One region of the Bradyrhizobium sp. NC92 genome, then DNA from elsewhere that is predicted to be linked to it. Evidence: predicted binding sites of a transcription regulator. Region 1 holds the regulator's gene; each other region holds the start of a gene.
What was found. The regulator LexA, encoded in region 1, represses DNA repair genes until DNA is damaged. The targets are predictions, from matches to a motif close to TGTTCNNNNTGTGTTCNG.
Positions count from the first base shown of each region.

Region 2: the regulator LexA is predicted to act here: its motif matches at 2,239-2,256, upstream of recA (recombinase RecA).
Region 3: the regulator LexA is predicted to act here: its motif matches at 1,925-1,942, upstream of N2602_RS38010 (helicase-related protein).
Region 4: the regulator LexA is predicted to act here: its motif matches at 1,303-1,320, upstream of N2602_RS04030 (DNA recombination protein RmuC).

Region 1 covers NZ_CP104171.1:4,505,718-4,509,086, reverse strand. Annotated here, with positions in the region: gene N2602_RS21115 (ComEC/Rec2 family competence protein) at 1-117, shown strand, start outside; gene N2602_RS21110 (hypothetical protein) at 242-676, opposite strand; gene lexA (transcriptional repressor LexA) at 1,052-1,753, opposite strand; gene glp (gephyrin-like molybdotransferase Glp) at 1,930-3,138, opposite strand; gene N2602_RS21095 (hypothetical protein) at 3,271-3,369, shown strand, end outside.
Region 2 covers NZ_CP104171.1:5,556,460-5,559,828, forward strand. Annotated here, with positions in the region: gene N2602_RS26300 (DUF1835 domain-containing protein) at 1-951, opposite strand, end outside; gene recA (recombinase RecA) at 1,059-2,147, opposite strand; gene N2602_RS26310 (hypothetical protein) at 3,198-3,369, shown strand, end outside.
Region 3 covers NZ_CP104171.1:8,174,422-8,177,790, forward strand. Annotated here, with positions in the region: gene N2602_RS38010 (helicase-related protein) at 1-1,643, opposite strand, end outside; gene N2602_RS38015 (DUF3108 domain-containing protein) at 2,327-3,139, opposite strand.
Region 4 covers NZ_CP104171.1:859,637-863,005, forward strand. Annotated here, with positions in the region: gene N2602_RS04030 (DNA recombination protein RmuC) at 73-1,272, opposite strand; gene def (peptide deformylase) at 1,442-1,969, shown strand; gene fmt (methionyl-tRNA formyltransferase) at 1,982-2,905, shown strand; gene truA (tRNA pseudouridine(38-40) synthase TruA) at 3,025-3,369, shown strand, end outside.

The DNA.
Region 1 (3,369 bases):
TGGCTGCCGGCCGGCGCCGGCGAGGGGGATTTCGACGGCAGCCTCGTGCCGAAGACGGCCGTGCCTCGCAACCGGGACGCAACGCCATCGGAGGCCGACTTGCAGGCCGACGATTGAAGATCGATGCGGGGAAAATCGGTCCGACGGGATCCCGCAGGACGCAAACCATACCATCTCGCCGGCCGCGGCCGGCGATGGCATTTGAATTTGGCCCTCGACTTTTCGGTCGGGGCCGACGGCGTCAGCCGATCGGCAGGCGCGTGATCGTGGGCCGCGTGTCGGCGACGATCTGCGGCTTGTGCTCGCGCTCGATGGCTTGCTGCGTCACCGGCAATTGCAGCACGGTCGCGCGCTGGCCTTCGACGAGCTGCGTCACCAGCACGTACTTGCCGTCCGGAAATTCGATCGCGTCATGATGGCGATCGGGAATGTGCGGGTCGATCTTGCCGAACTTGCCGACGCGGGAGTTGACGGTTCGCGTCCAGATCCAGCGGTTGTCATAGCGGACGTTATCGGCGAAAGCGAGCTCCGTTCCCGGCAGCAGACAGACCGCGACGGAGAGATCGGCTTCGGAGGCGAAGCCGCGCGTCGAGGTGCCGCGGAAGGTTGTCGTGACGATCGTCTCGCCAACTTCGGCGGGGCGCGTCGCGACGGCATGCAGGCTATAGTCACACATCGGGTGCTCCTCATACTGGGATAGCGACCCGCGTCTCTTTCGAGGCGCAGGCCTCTATCAGAGTGGAAGCCTCCAACGCTCTGCTCGGTTATGGGCAAATCTGCGGCTCGCATCCGCAGCACGCGATCACATTATCTTTCCCGGATTCGATAGGAACAAACCTCGCGTCCTTGCATTTGGCCCGCACTATCGGCGCTGTCGGCACAACTCTACCGGCGGAGCGAAATGGCCGCGTGTCCGCATGGGCGAGTGTCGCGCGGGAAGAGGCGCCGAACAGTCAGCGCAGAACCAGAAAGACCATCCAGCCGGAGCGGACAAGTATCCGCTCCAATCTTGGATCGACGATCGAAGCGCGCGTAGCGCTTACTTCCGGTATCAGTACTTCCGGTAAAGCCCGATCAGCTTGCCCTGGATCTTCACGCGGTTCGGCGGAAGAATGCGGACCTCGTAGGCGGCATTGGCGGGCTCGAGCGCGATCGAGGCGCCGCGGCGGCGGAAGCGCTTGAGCGTGGCCTCCTCGTCATCGATCAGCGCCACCACGATGTCGCCGGTATTGGCGGTCTCGTTGCGCTGGATCAGCGCCATGTCGCCGTCGAGGATGCCGGCCTCGACCATCGAATCGCCGCGCACCTCGAGCGCGTAGTGCTCGCCGGAGCCGAGCATGTCCGGCGGGACGCTGATGGTGTGGCTGCGGGTCTGCAGCGCCTCGATCGGCGTGCCGGCCGCGATGCGGCCCATCACGGGCACCGCGACGGGGCGCTCGCCCTCATCCGCGGGCGGGCTGGAGCTCGCGCGCACCTTGCCGAGATTGCCCTCGATGACGCTCGGGGTGAAGCCGCGGCGATTGCCGGCTGCGGCCTGGAGCTCGGGCAGCTTGATCACCTCGATGGCACGGGCGCGGTTGGGCAGGCGGCGAATGAAGCCGCGCTCCTCGAGCGCAGTGATCAGGCGATGAATGCCTGACTTCGAGCGCAGGTCGAGCGCATCCTTCATCTCGTCGAAGGACGGCGGCACGCCGCTTTCCTTCAGACGTTCGCTGATGAACCGCAGAAGCTCGTATTGTTTGCGCGTCAACATCTCGACCAAAGTCCCCCGGTTGATGTCGTTCGATTCCGAGACGATGAAGTCGGCAATAAGCCGCTACATCCTCGAAACAAATCATGAACGGACACTATATGTTCGATATGTGTTCCGCAACTGCTTAATTTATAGTGAACGCGGCCAAACTCGCGGAATGCGTGTGGCTCGGCAGCTCAGACGGGCAGCCGCAGCACCTCGCAAGGCGTGCCGGCCTCGGCCTTCGGCGCGAACGGTGCGCGCACGAGAAGTACCTGTGCCGCAGCGAGATTCGCAAGCAGGGAGGAGTCCTGGTGGCTGACGGGAAGGGCGACGCGCGTGCCGTCGTCGCGCACCTCCAGCCGCGCACGCAGATAATCCTCGCGCTGATCGTTGGCGCCGAGGTCGCGGCCCAGCACGGCGCGCTCGCGCTGATGATGAATCACTGAACCGCCCGACAGGGCCCGAATCAAGGGCACCATGAACAGGAAGGCGCACACGTATGACGACACGGGATTGCCGGGCAGGCCGATCACGCGCATCGCGCCGAGGCGACCATGCATCATCGGCTTGCCGGGCCGGATCGCGATCTTCCAGAACGCCATCGCGATGCCTTCGCCCTTGAGCGCCTGCTGGACCAGATCGTGGTCGCCGACCGACGCACCGCCGGTCGTGACCAGGATGTCGGCACCGCTCTCGCGCGCGCGGCGTATGCCGGCGGACGTGGACTCCAGCGTATCGGCGGCAATTCCGAGGTCGATGGTCTCGGCGCCCTCGCTGCGGGCAAGGGCGTGCAGGGCATAGCCATTGGAATAGACGATCTGACCGGGACCAGGCGCGGTGCCCGGCATGACCAGCTCGTCGCCGGTGGCGAGAATCGCGACTCTCGGGCGGCGGATAACGCCGAGATGAGGATGATTCATTCCGGCGGCGAGGGCGAGATCGCGCTCGGTGAGACGGATTCCCTTGCGCAGCAGCACGTCGCCTTCGCGGAAGTCCACCCCCGCAGGGCGGATGTGCCGGCCGCAAATTGCGGCTTCCTTGATCGTGACATGCGTGCCGTCGGCAATTGTGTCCTCCTGGATCACGACGGCATCGGCGCCGTCGGGAACGACGCCGCCGGTGAAGATCCGCACGGCTTCGCCGGGGCCGACCCTTCCCGCGAACGGCCGACCCGCCGCGACCTCACCGACGACGGTCAGCCTGGACTCGATGGCCGCGTCGGACGCGCGCACGGCATAGCCGTCCATCGCCGACATCGCCTCCGGCGGCTGCGTGCGCCGCGCCGCGACATCGCGTGCGAGCACACGATGGTGGGCCTCGTCGAGGCAAACCATCTCTTCAGCCAGCGGCTCGGCGCCGGCTAGCACCGCGGCGAGTGCGTCAGAAACCGGCATCAGGGCCACGGGCGAACTCCGCAACAAATCAGGACTCGGTCGGCAAGTTCTAGCTGAGCGGAGGGACTGAAGCAAAAAGGCCTCCCTGGCCAGCAAGAAGCCACACTTCCTTTCGGTCTCGGGTCGGCTTATCTTCTGTCCATGACAAAACTGCTCGAAAAGGCGCTCAAGGCCGTGCGGCAGCTTCCTGCGGATAGCCAGGACGAGATCGCGCGCGCCATGTTGGCTTTGAGCGACGGC
Region 2 (3,369 bases), 1.1 Mb from region 1:
CCACAGCCTGTCGTTGGTCAGATGCGCGCCGCCCCACCAGCGATCAATCGGATTGTAACGGCTGAAATCCTCCTGATGGGCAACGACAGCCTTACCGAATTCGGTCAGCGACAAGCGGCTGCGAAGGTAAACTTCGTGCCGGGCTCTGAGATTGCCAAGATCGATGGTGCGTAATTCGTCGCCCAGCCCGGCCACGGCTGGCTTGGGGCCGAGGGCAAGGCCTTCGAGCAAATATCCCAGTTCGACCTCACCCCACACGTAAGTGCCCCGTAGCGAGCGTAGATGGAACAACGGATTCGTGTTTGCAAACCAGTCGAGCATCTCCAGAAATCGAATCTCGGTCGCGCCTAGCCCTGTCAAAGGCGACGGGAGCTCTGCCAGAAGCTGAAGCAAGGCTGGCCGCAGCATCAGCAAGGCGCTCAGATCGCGGTGAAGCAGATCGATGCAGGGCTCCGGGGTCGGCGCGCGGTAGGCCGACCAGGCCAATTTGGCAATCTCGAACTCCTCCGCACCGATATCCCCGACGGTAATATAGCGTTCGCCCTCGGCGAAATCATATTCGGGGCCGAAAAACAGGTCGGAGTCCAGCAATCGCAGCCCGACCTTCTGCGCCAATGCAGGATGGTTGCCGAGGTGATCGAGCAACCAGACCAGTTGCAATTGGTCGCTGGCAGTCGCTCCGAACCAGAGTTCGATCTCGTCGTACGGCTCGCAAAATTCAGCCAGCGACAATTTGCGGCCCTTGGCGCCGCGGGGCCAGCGGACCCAATCCGACCAATGTTCGGCATGACCAAGCTCTGCGGTGTAGGCAGCCAAATAAGCCGACAGCTTTTCCTCGCGCGGGAGCGGCCCCCACTCAAATTGAAAATGGAACGGGATGACGATCTCGGCCAACCCCGATTGAGCAAGCTCCCTCCCGCCGCCCCAGCCAGTCAAGATCAGACGCTTCATCGCACCACCTGATCAACGCAACGCAAAACGAAACGGGCACCGAAGACGTCGGCAACTCAACGTCCTCAGTGCCCGCTCCTCGCGAAAAACTTTCCGCTGGTCGAGGCTTACTCGTCCGCCGGCTCCTCGCCGTCGGCGTCGCGCTCGGGCGTGCCGGCCAAAATCTGCTCGGCAATCAGACCGGAGTTTTGGCGGATCGCGGTCTCGATCTTGGCGGTGATGTCGGGGTTGCCCTTCAGGAACGCCTTGGCGTTCTCGCGGCCCTGGCCGAGGCGCTGGCTGTCATAGGAGAACCAGGCGCCGGACTTCTCGACGATGCCGGCCTTGACGCCGAGATCGAGGATCTCGCCCATCTTGGAGACGCCCTCGCCGTACATGATGTCGAACTCGACCTGCTTGAAGGGCGGGGCCAGCTTGTTCTTGACCACCTTGACGCGCGTGGTGTTGCCGACCACCTCGTCGCGCTCCTTGATCGCACCGATGCGGCGGATGTCGAGGCGGACGGAGGCGTAGAATTTCAGCGCATTGCCGCCGGTGGTGGTTTCCGGCGAGCCGTACATCACGCCGATCTTCATGCGGATCTGGTTGATGAAGATCACCATGGTGTTGGACTTGTTGATGGATGCCGTCAGCTTGCGCAGCGCCTGGCTCATCAGGCGGGCCTGCAGGCCAGGCAGCGCGTCACCCATCTCGCCTTCGAGCTCGGCCTTCGGCACCAGCGCCGCCACCGAATCGACCACCAGAACATCGACGGCGCCCGAGCGCACCAGGGTGTCGCAGATCTCCAGCGCCTGCTCGCCGGTGTCGGGCTGCGAGATCAGGAGCTCGTCGATGTTGACGCCGAGCTTGCGGGCATAGACCGGATCGAGCGCGTGCTCGGCGTCGATGAAGGCGCAGATGCCACCCTTCTTCTGCGCTTCCGCCACCGTATGCAGCGCGAGCGTGGTCTTGCCCGAAGATTCCGGCCCGTAGATCTCGACGATGCGTCCCTTGGGCAGGCCGCCGATGCCCAGCGCGATATCGAGCCCGAGCGAGCCGGAGGACACCGCCTCGATGTCCATGGAGCGGTCGTTCTTGCCGAGCTTCATCACCGAGCCCTTGCCGAACTGCCGCTCGATCTGGGAGAGCGCGGCGGCCAGAGCTTTACTCTTGTCCATGGAAGATCCTTCGACGATACGCAGGGCAGTTGCGGACATTGGGTCGTGCTCCTTATGGCGAGGATTCGCGTGAGGGACAAACGGTTGCGAGGCAGCTCGGCGATAAAACCAATGTACCCCATTTGTTCTCAGTTCGCAATATGTTCTTTGTGGATTTTGGGTGCTGTCCGTATGTGCCCCCCCGGTGTCCTAGGTAGAAATACGGAGTGCCCTGATTTCCCGGAACTAGGGCTCTGGCAGGTGACTTGATAGCAGCCTCACACCTCGACAACGTGACGGTGACACGAAGGCCTCAGCTCGGTGCTAGCCCCGGAGCTGAGGCCTCCTATCGCTTGCGTGCATTTTTGTACCAAGCATCGGAACGGAGTTGGCTGTTCCAGAATCTTCCCTGCACTTGATCCATGTAGGGAATGCCGTGGTTACGAAGAACACCCGAGAAGTAGCAGCGACGCTACTTAAGCTGGCCAAGACGAGTTCCGACCCAGCAGTGGCGGCTGGCTTCATTGAGAGGGCCGCCGATCTCAAGGAGCGGATAGACGACGAAGGGCTGCCCAAGGCCGACGGGAATCTCCCTCCCAGCATCATTCAACGGCAGTAAGGCCGCCTCAGTTGGCGGCCCGGGCGCCGTCCGCATTCGATCCGGGTGATTGCAAGAATCCCGAACCTTGGTGCCGCAAAAATCAGCCGACGTGCAGCAAGCGCTGACCAAATGATGGGAGCTGGTCGAGCCGGCATGAACCATCGCGGAGCGTCCGGATTATCCGCTCATGCATCGCCTATGGTATTTCGTGGCCTTCCTCGCCGTCACCGCAACCGCATTCGGTGCCTTGGTGGCTTTTGACAAGCTCCTGGGATGACCTGGGGCCGCCTCGCGAGCCGGCCCCATTGGTTGATGGAGCCGACCTCTGCGGCCCAACAAATCAGCCATGCTGGATCGTCACCCTCCCCGCTTTGCACTGAGTGCACAACTGAACAGACGCGGATCCATTTCCGGATCCTAATGCATCATCACCGCGCGGATCTTGGCCACTATCGGTGATGAGAACGCTCAGCTCGCGCTCCCGCCTCCTCGCACGGAAAGAGCGCGCCATGTTCAAGCGACGACGTTTCAAGCAGCAGCTGACCCTTCAGGACCGGCTGTCCGCATGGGTGAAGCAGATCCGCGAGCAAGCGTCCAAGCTTCCTCCCGGGCCGGAGCGGGACGCGCTGCTCAAGAAGGCCCGTCAGGCCGACGTTGCCAATCATCTGAGCGATTGGGTCA
Region 3 (3,369 bases), 3.7 Mb from region 1:
GCGTTGATCTCGCCGGCGAGCACCGCTTGCGCTGCAGCCTGCAAGGCTTTCGCATCGGAGCCGGCTTCCGCCGCATCCGGTGCAAAGGTGAAGCCATCGAGGCGGCCGATGACATGGCCTTCGACGATGACTTCGCCGGTCTTGCCGATTTCAGTATTCAAGCTCGTGTTCTCCCGCAGGCGGCGCATCAATACACTGGTCCGGCGATCAACGAAACGCTCAGTCAAGCGTTCATGGAGCGCATCCGATAATTTATTTTCGACCTCCCGCGTGATCCCCTGCCAGCGCTCGGGGTCTTTCAGCCAGTCCGGGCGGTTGGCGACGAAGGTCCAGGTGCGGATCTGGGCGATTCGGGCCGACAGCGTGTCGATATCGCCGTCGATGCGGTCGGCCTGGGTGACCTGGGACTCGAACCAGGCATCGGGAATGCAGCCCTTGCGCATCAGGAAGCCGTACAGCGTCGTCACCAGCTCGGCATGGGCGGCCGGCGACAGCTTTCTGTAGTCCGGGACCTGGCAGGCTTCCCACAGGCGCTCCACGGCGGCCTTGCCATGCGCGATATCGCGCACCTCGCCGTCGCGGGCGGCGTGATCGAGCACGCGCATGTCCTCCGCGATCGGCGCGCGCGTCAGCGTCTCGTGGCCGGGGGCGAGGTTCAGCGAGACCTGGAGTGCGCCGAGCGAGGAGAAATCCAGCTTCGAATTGCGCCATTGCAGCACCTTCACGGCATCGAAGGTGTGGTTCTGCAGCGCATTGACGAGCTCGGGCTCGAACGGCGCACAGCGGCCCGTGGTGCCGAAGGTGCCGTTGCGGGTGGCGCGGCCGGCGCGGCCCGCAATCTGCGCGAACTCGGACGGCGTCAGGCGGCGGAACTGGTAGCCGTCGAACTTGCGGTCGGAGGCAAAGGCGACGTGGTCGACGTCGAGATTGAGGCCCATGCCGACGGCGTCGGTGGCGACGAGATAATCGACGTCGCCGTTCTGGAACATCGCGACTTGCGCGTTTCGTGTGCGCGGCGACAGCGAGCCCAGCACCACGGCGGCGCCGCCGTGCTGGCGGCGGATCAGCTCGGCAATCGCATAGACTTCATCCGCGGAGAACGCGACGATGGCGGTGCGGCGCGGCTGGCGCGTGATCTTGCGGTCGCCGGCGAACTCGAGCTGCGACAATCTGGGCCGCGTGATCATGGAGACGCCCGGCAACAGGCGCTCGATGATCGGGCGCATGGTGGCGGCGCCCAAGAGCAGCGTCTCGTCGCGGCCGCGGCGGTTGAGGATGCGATCGGTGAAGACGTGGCCGCGTTCGAGATCGGCGGCGATCTGGACCTCGTCGACGGCGAGGAAGGAGACGTCGAGATCCCGCGGCATCGCCTCGACGGTCGAGACCCAATAGCGCGGATTCTTCGGCTTGATCTTCTCCTCGCCGGTGACGAGCGCGACGCTGGCCTCGCCGGCGCGGTCGGCGATCTTGTTGTAGACCTCGCGCGCGAGCAGGCGCAGCGGCAGGCCGATCAGCCCTGAGGGATGCGCCAGCATCCGCTCGATGGCGAGATGGGTCTTGCCGGTGTTGGTCGGACCGAGCACCGCAGTGACGCCCGCACCGGGTGCGCGCTCGGAGGCGAAGGGAGAGGAGGAAAAAGCCATGTCTGGGGGATTAGGTAATGGCGATTGGGGCGAATGTCAGTGCTGTATGGGGCGGTGAGGGGGCTTGCTCTTCGTTCCTCATCCTTAAGGAGCGCGTCAGCGCGTCTCGAAGGATGAAGGCCCGGCTGGTGCTGCTGGGCAAGCCAAGCCCCTCGCCCTTCGAGACGGCCGCTTGCGCGGCCTCCTCAGGGTGAGGGGCACACCGAGGGTGTGGGAGCGCCCTCCCCAAATCCCGCGCAACTGTTTCACTTTGCGACGCTTTTCCCGTTCGCTTTAAGCTTCGGAACGACTCTAGAACGAATCGCGGCCGAATCGCTGACTCCCTATTGAGTCCCGTTCCGTTCACGCAACATGTCGCGGGACTCGTGTTGGTTGCGCACTAGATGGAGTTTTGCGGAGGCGCACAAGCGACCGGGGTGGTTAAAGCTGGGGATGAGGCTGAGTCGAATCAGAATCGGGGAGGAGTCAAATGGATTCCCGGATGAGGGCCGTCAAAACACAAAGTGCGAAAACAACCCCATGCACAGTAGGTAAGTGATTGATATTGCTTAGCCTCCGCCGAACCCTCGTCGTTCCGGGGCGCGACGCAGTCGCGAACCCGGAAATCCATCGCGCAACCGTCTCTGCGGCCTGATGGATTCCGGGTTCGCGCCAAGGGGCGCGCCCCGGAATGACGGAGAAACTTACTGCGTCTTCGCCACCCTTGGCGGCTGGGGGGCGGTGATGAAGCTCGTCGCTTCCAGCATGGCCGGGCCGAGCGGGGTCGGCACTTTCAGCCAGAACGGGACCAGGATGCGCGTGCCGGCGATGGGGGCGAACGCGATTTCCATGTTGCGCTGGGCGGCGAGGTATTTGATCACGGGGCGATCGGGGATGTAGCCGGCGATCGGCACGAAATAGATCGCGCAGACCACGACCGGGCCCTTGTACCCCTTCTCCGCCTTCACGGTCTCCATGCGCTTGAAATCGAGCTTGAGCTCGTAGCGCATGCGGCCGTCGAACACGGGCGCGGCGTTGTGGCAGGCCTCGGGCGCAACGGGATCGCCGGTGCCGGGCACGCGCAGCAGCGAGGCCGTCATCGGATCCCACACGCCGCGGCGATGCGCCTCGGTGACGACGATACGATCAGGATCGACCGGCGGCTCCGGCAGAATGGCAAAATCCTTCACATTGCCCTTGTCGAGGGTGATGCGGATCTCTTCGGTCTTCTTCTGGGTGGTGGTGGAGGCCTGGTAGCCGGTCGCAACCAGCGCGCCGTTGACCACGCGCCCCTGGCTGGCGCCGGTGCCGGACCCGCCCGTGAACGACTTCAAAAGCCCGCTAGTGCCGCCGGCGGCCGCCGCCGAGAACACGTCGTCCTGAATATCGATGTTCCAGGCGCCCTTGCCGACGGAAATGCCCGCCAGCGTCGCCTCATATTGCGCCTCGAGCTTGCCCTGCGCCGCCGCCGGCGTCGCGCCCGCCGCCAATGCCAGCACCAGGCCGCAAAGCGCCATCAGCCGGCCGGCCAGACGCGGTCGGGCGAAGCGCAGATTCTGCGCAAAATGAAGCGTTATCGGCACGAAACAATCCAATCGGGGCGCGATGCGCAGTTACTTAAGCCAAAAACGGCGGCAAACAATGTGTCGGGGCATCCCGCCCCGGGAACTCCACCGGACTCTTCGACGGCGAATACGCCCTTTATGTGATGGTAAGGCGCGACAATCATTGCCGTTTTGGTGATCGG
Region 4 (3,369 bases), 3.6 Mb from region 1:
CTCGGTTCCATCACAACCGCCGCGGCGTACTGGATGCCCCGCCTTCGCGGGGCATGACAGTGTGCCCCAATCTCACTCCCCCGCCTGGAGCTTCCGCGGGAACAACTCGCCCGCGCCAGTCGCCACCAGCCGCGGTCCCTCCACCGCATCGCTCTTGCTGAAATCGAGCTCCTCGATCCGCCCGGCGCGCTTCTCGATCTTGTCGGCGGAGATCAGCACCTGGCGCACGTCCTCGTTCACGTCGGCAAAATGCTTCTGCAGCTTGAGGACGCGGTCGCGCAGGCGGCCGAGATCGTCGCCGAGCTTGATCACCTCGGTGCGGATCTGGTCGGCGGCATCGCGCATGCGCGCGTCCTTCATGATCTGCTGCATCACCTGGATCGCGAGCATCAGCAGCGACGGCGACACCAGCACGACGCGGGCGCGATAGGCCTTCTGGATCACGTCGTCGAAGCCGTCGTGGATCTCGGCGTAGACCGATTCCGACGGCACGAACATCAGCGCCATCTCCTGGGTCTCGCCGGTGACGAGATATTTTTCGGCGATGTCGCTGACATGCTTCATGACGTCGCTGCGCAGCCGCTGCGTGGCCACGCGCCGCTCCTCGTCGGTGCGGGCGTCGTGCAGCGCCGTCATCGCCTCCAGCGGGAATTTTGCATCGATGCAGAGCGGGCGCTGGTCGGGCAGGAACACGACGCAGTCCGGCCGCTTGCCGGTCGAGAGCGTGAACTGGAACTCGTAGGATCCCTTGGGGAGACCGTCCTGGACAATCGCCTCCATCCGCGCCTGGCCGAACGCGCCGCGCGACTGTTTGTTGGCGAGCACGTCGCGCAACGTCGTCACCTGTGTCGTGAGATCAGTGAGATTCTTGTGCGCGTTGTCGATGATGCCGAGCCGCTCATGCAGCGCGCGCAGGCTCTCCATGGTGTTGCGGGTCGAATGTTCCATGGACTGGCCGACGCGATGCGTCACCGAATCCAGCCGCTCGTTGACCGCCCGCGCCATCTCGGCCTGACGTCCCGCCAGCGCCTGGGTCATGGCGTCGACCCGGCCCGAGGCCTCGCTCTGGGCGTGCAGCACTTGGGCGAGGCGCTCCTCGAGCTCGTCGGCCCGGATCGCATGCGCCATGGCGAGTTCCGCGCCACGCCGCCCCGAGCGCGCGATCACGACCGTAATCACAACCAGCAGGATGAGGACGAGCGCACCGAAGCCGATCAGCGCATCGATTGTGCGCACCGGCCAGTCGCCCAGCATGAAAATGATCTCGTTCATGGGCCCTTCTAACGCGATTCGCCGATATTCGCGAACGAAGAGGGAACGATCGGGGTTAACCACCCCCTAATTTTTATGGTTAACGAAAGGCGAAGTTTTATGGTTAGCGAGGGGTTAACGGGTTCCTGGCCGCATTGACCGCATCCGGCGCGCGGCTTAAATCGCGGCCATGGCCCTCAGAGAAATCATTATCCTGCCCGACAAGCAGCTGCGTCTGGTCTCCAAGCCGATCGAGAAGGTCACGGCCGAGATCCGCAAGCTTGCCGACGACATGTTCGAGACCATGTACGACGCGCCCGGCATTGGCCTGGCGGCGATCCAGGTCGCGCAGCCCTTGCGTCTCATCACCATGGACCTCGCCAAGCGCGACGAGAACGGCGAGACCAAGCCGCTGCCGCGGGTCTTCATCAACCCCGAGATCATCGCCTCGTCCGAGGAGCTGTCGGTGTACGAGGAAGGCTGCCTCTCGATCCCCGAATATTACGAGGAGGTCGAGCGGCCCGCGAAGGTGCGCGTGCGCTTCACCGATCTCGACGGCAAGGTGCATGAGGAGGATGCCGAAGGCCTCTACGCCACCTGCATCCAGCACGAGATCGACCATCTCAACGGCGTCTTGTTCGTCGACTATCTATCGAAGCTCAAGCGCGACCGCGTCATGAAGAAGTTCGAGAAAGCCGCCAAGCGCGCGGCGGAGTAGGGGTCTCCGTCGATGCCCCTCCGCCTCATCTTCATGGGCACGCCCGATTTCTCCGTGCCGACGCTGCTCGAGCTGGTCGCGCATGGTCATGACATCGCGGCGGTCTACACCCGCGCGCCGAAGCCGGGCGGCCGGCGGGGCCTGCAATTGCAGCCGACGCCGGTCGAGGAAGCCGCGCGAAAGCTCGGCATTCCCGTGCTGACGCCGAAGACGCTGAAGACCGAGGAGGCGTTGGCGGAGTTACGTGCCTTCGAGGCCGATGCCGCCGTCGTGGTCGCCTACGGCATGATCCTGCCGCAGGCGATCCTCGATGCGCCAAAGCTCGGCTGCTACAATCTGCACGCTTCGCTGCTGCCGCGCTGGCGCGGCGCCGCGCCGATCAACCGCGCCATCATGGCCGGCGATGCCGAGAGCGGCGTGATGGTGATGAAGATGGATGTCGGTCTCGACACCGGCGACGTCGCCATGGCCGAGCGCATCGCAATCACCGACAGCATGACCGCGCTCGATCTGCACGATCGCCTCTCGCGCCTCGGTGCCGACCTGATGGTGCGCGCCATGGCCGCGCTCGAACGCGGTGGCCTCCAGCTCAAGGCACAGAGCGAGGACGGCGTCACTTACGCCGCCAAGATCGAGAAGGCCGAGGCGCGGATCGACTGGAGCAAGCCCGCGCGCGCGGTGCTGCGCCACATCCACGGTTTGTCGCCGTTCCCCGGCGCCTGGGCCGAGCTCGAGAATGCGCGCGTAAAAATCCTGCGCTGCGAATTGGCGAAAGGCGTCGGCGCCCCTGGCGAGGTGCTCGACGATCTCCTCACCGTCGCCTGCGGCGACGGCGCCATCCGCATCATCGAGCTGCAGCGCGAGGGCAAGGCCCGCATGCAGGCCGCAGACTTCCTGCGCGGCGTGCCGTTGAGGTCGGGATCCAAATTCACCTGACACTGTCATACCCCGCGAAGGCGGGGTATCCAGTACGCCGAGGCTTCTCGGTCAATCGGATAGGCTACGGAGTACTGGATTGCCCGCCTTCGCGGGCAATGACGGCGAAACTGGACACGATGCCCCGCTACAAGCTCACCATCGAATATGACGGCGCGCCGTTCTTCGGCTGGCAGGTGCAGGACACGCTGCCGTCGGTGCAGGGCGCGCTCGAGGCGGCCGTGAAGGCGATGACCGGAGCGGATTTGCGCGTGCACGGCGCTGGCCGCACCGATGCCGGCGTGCATGCGCGCGGTCAGGTCGCCCATGTCGACGTCGACAAGCAGTTTCCGCCGGGCCGTTTTCGCGATGGGCTCAACGCGCATCTGCGTCCGCATCCGATCGCGGTGCTCGAGGCCGAGATCGTGCCTGACACCTTCGAAGCACGCTTCTCGGCGGTCAAGCGCCACTACCGCTATCGCATC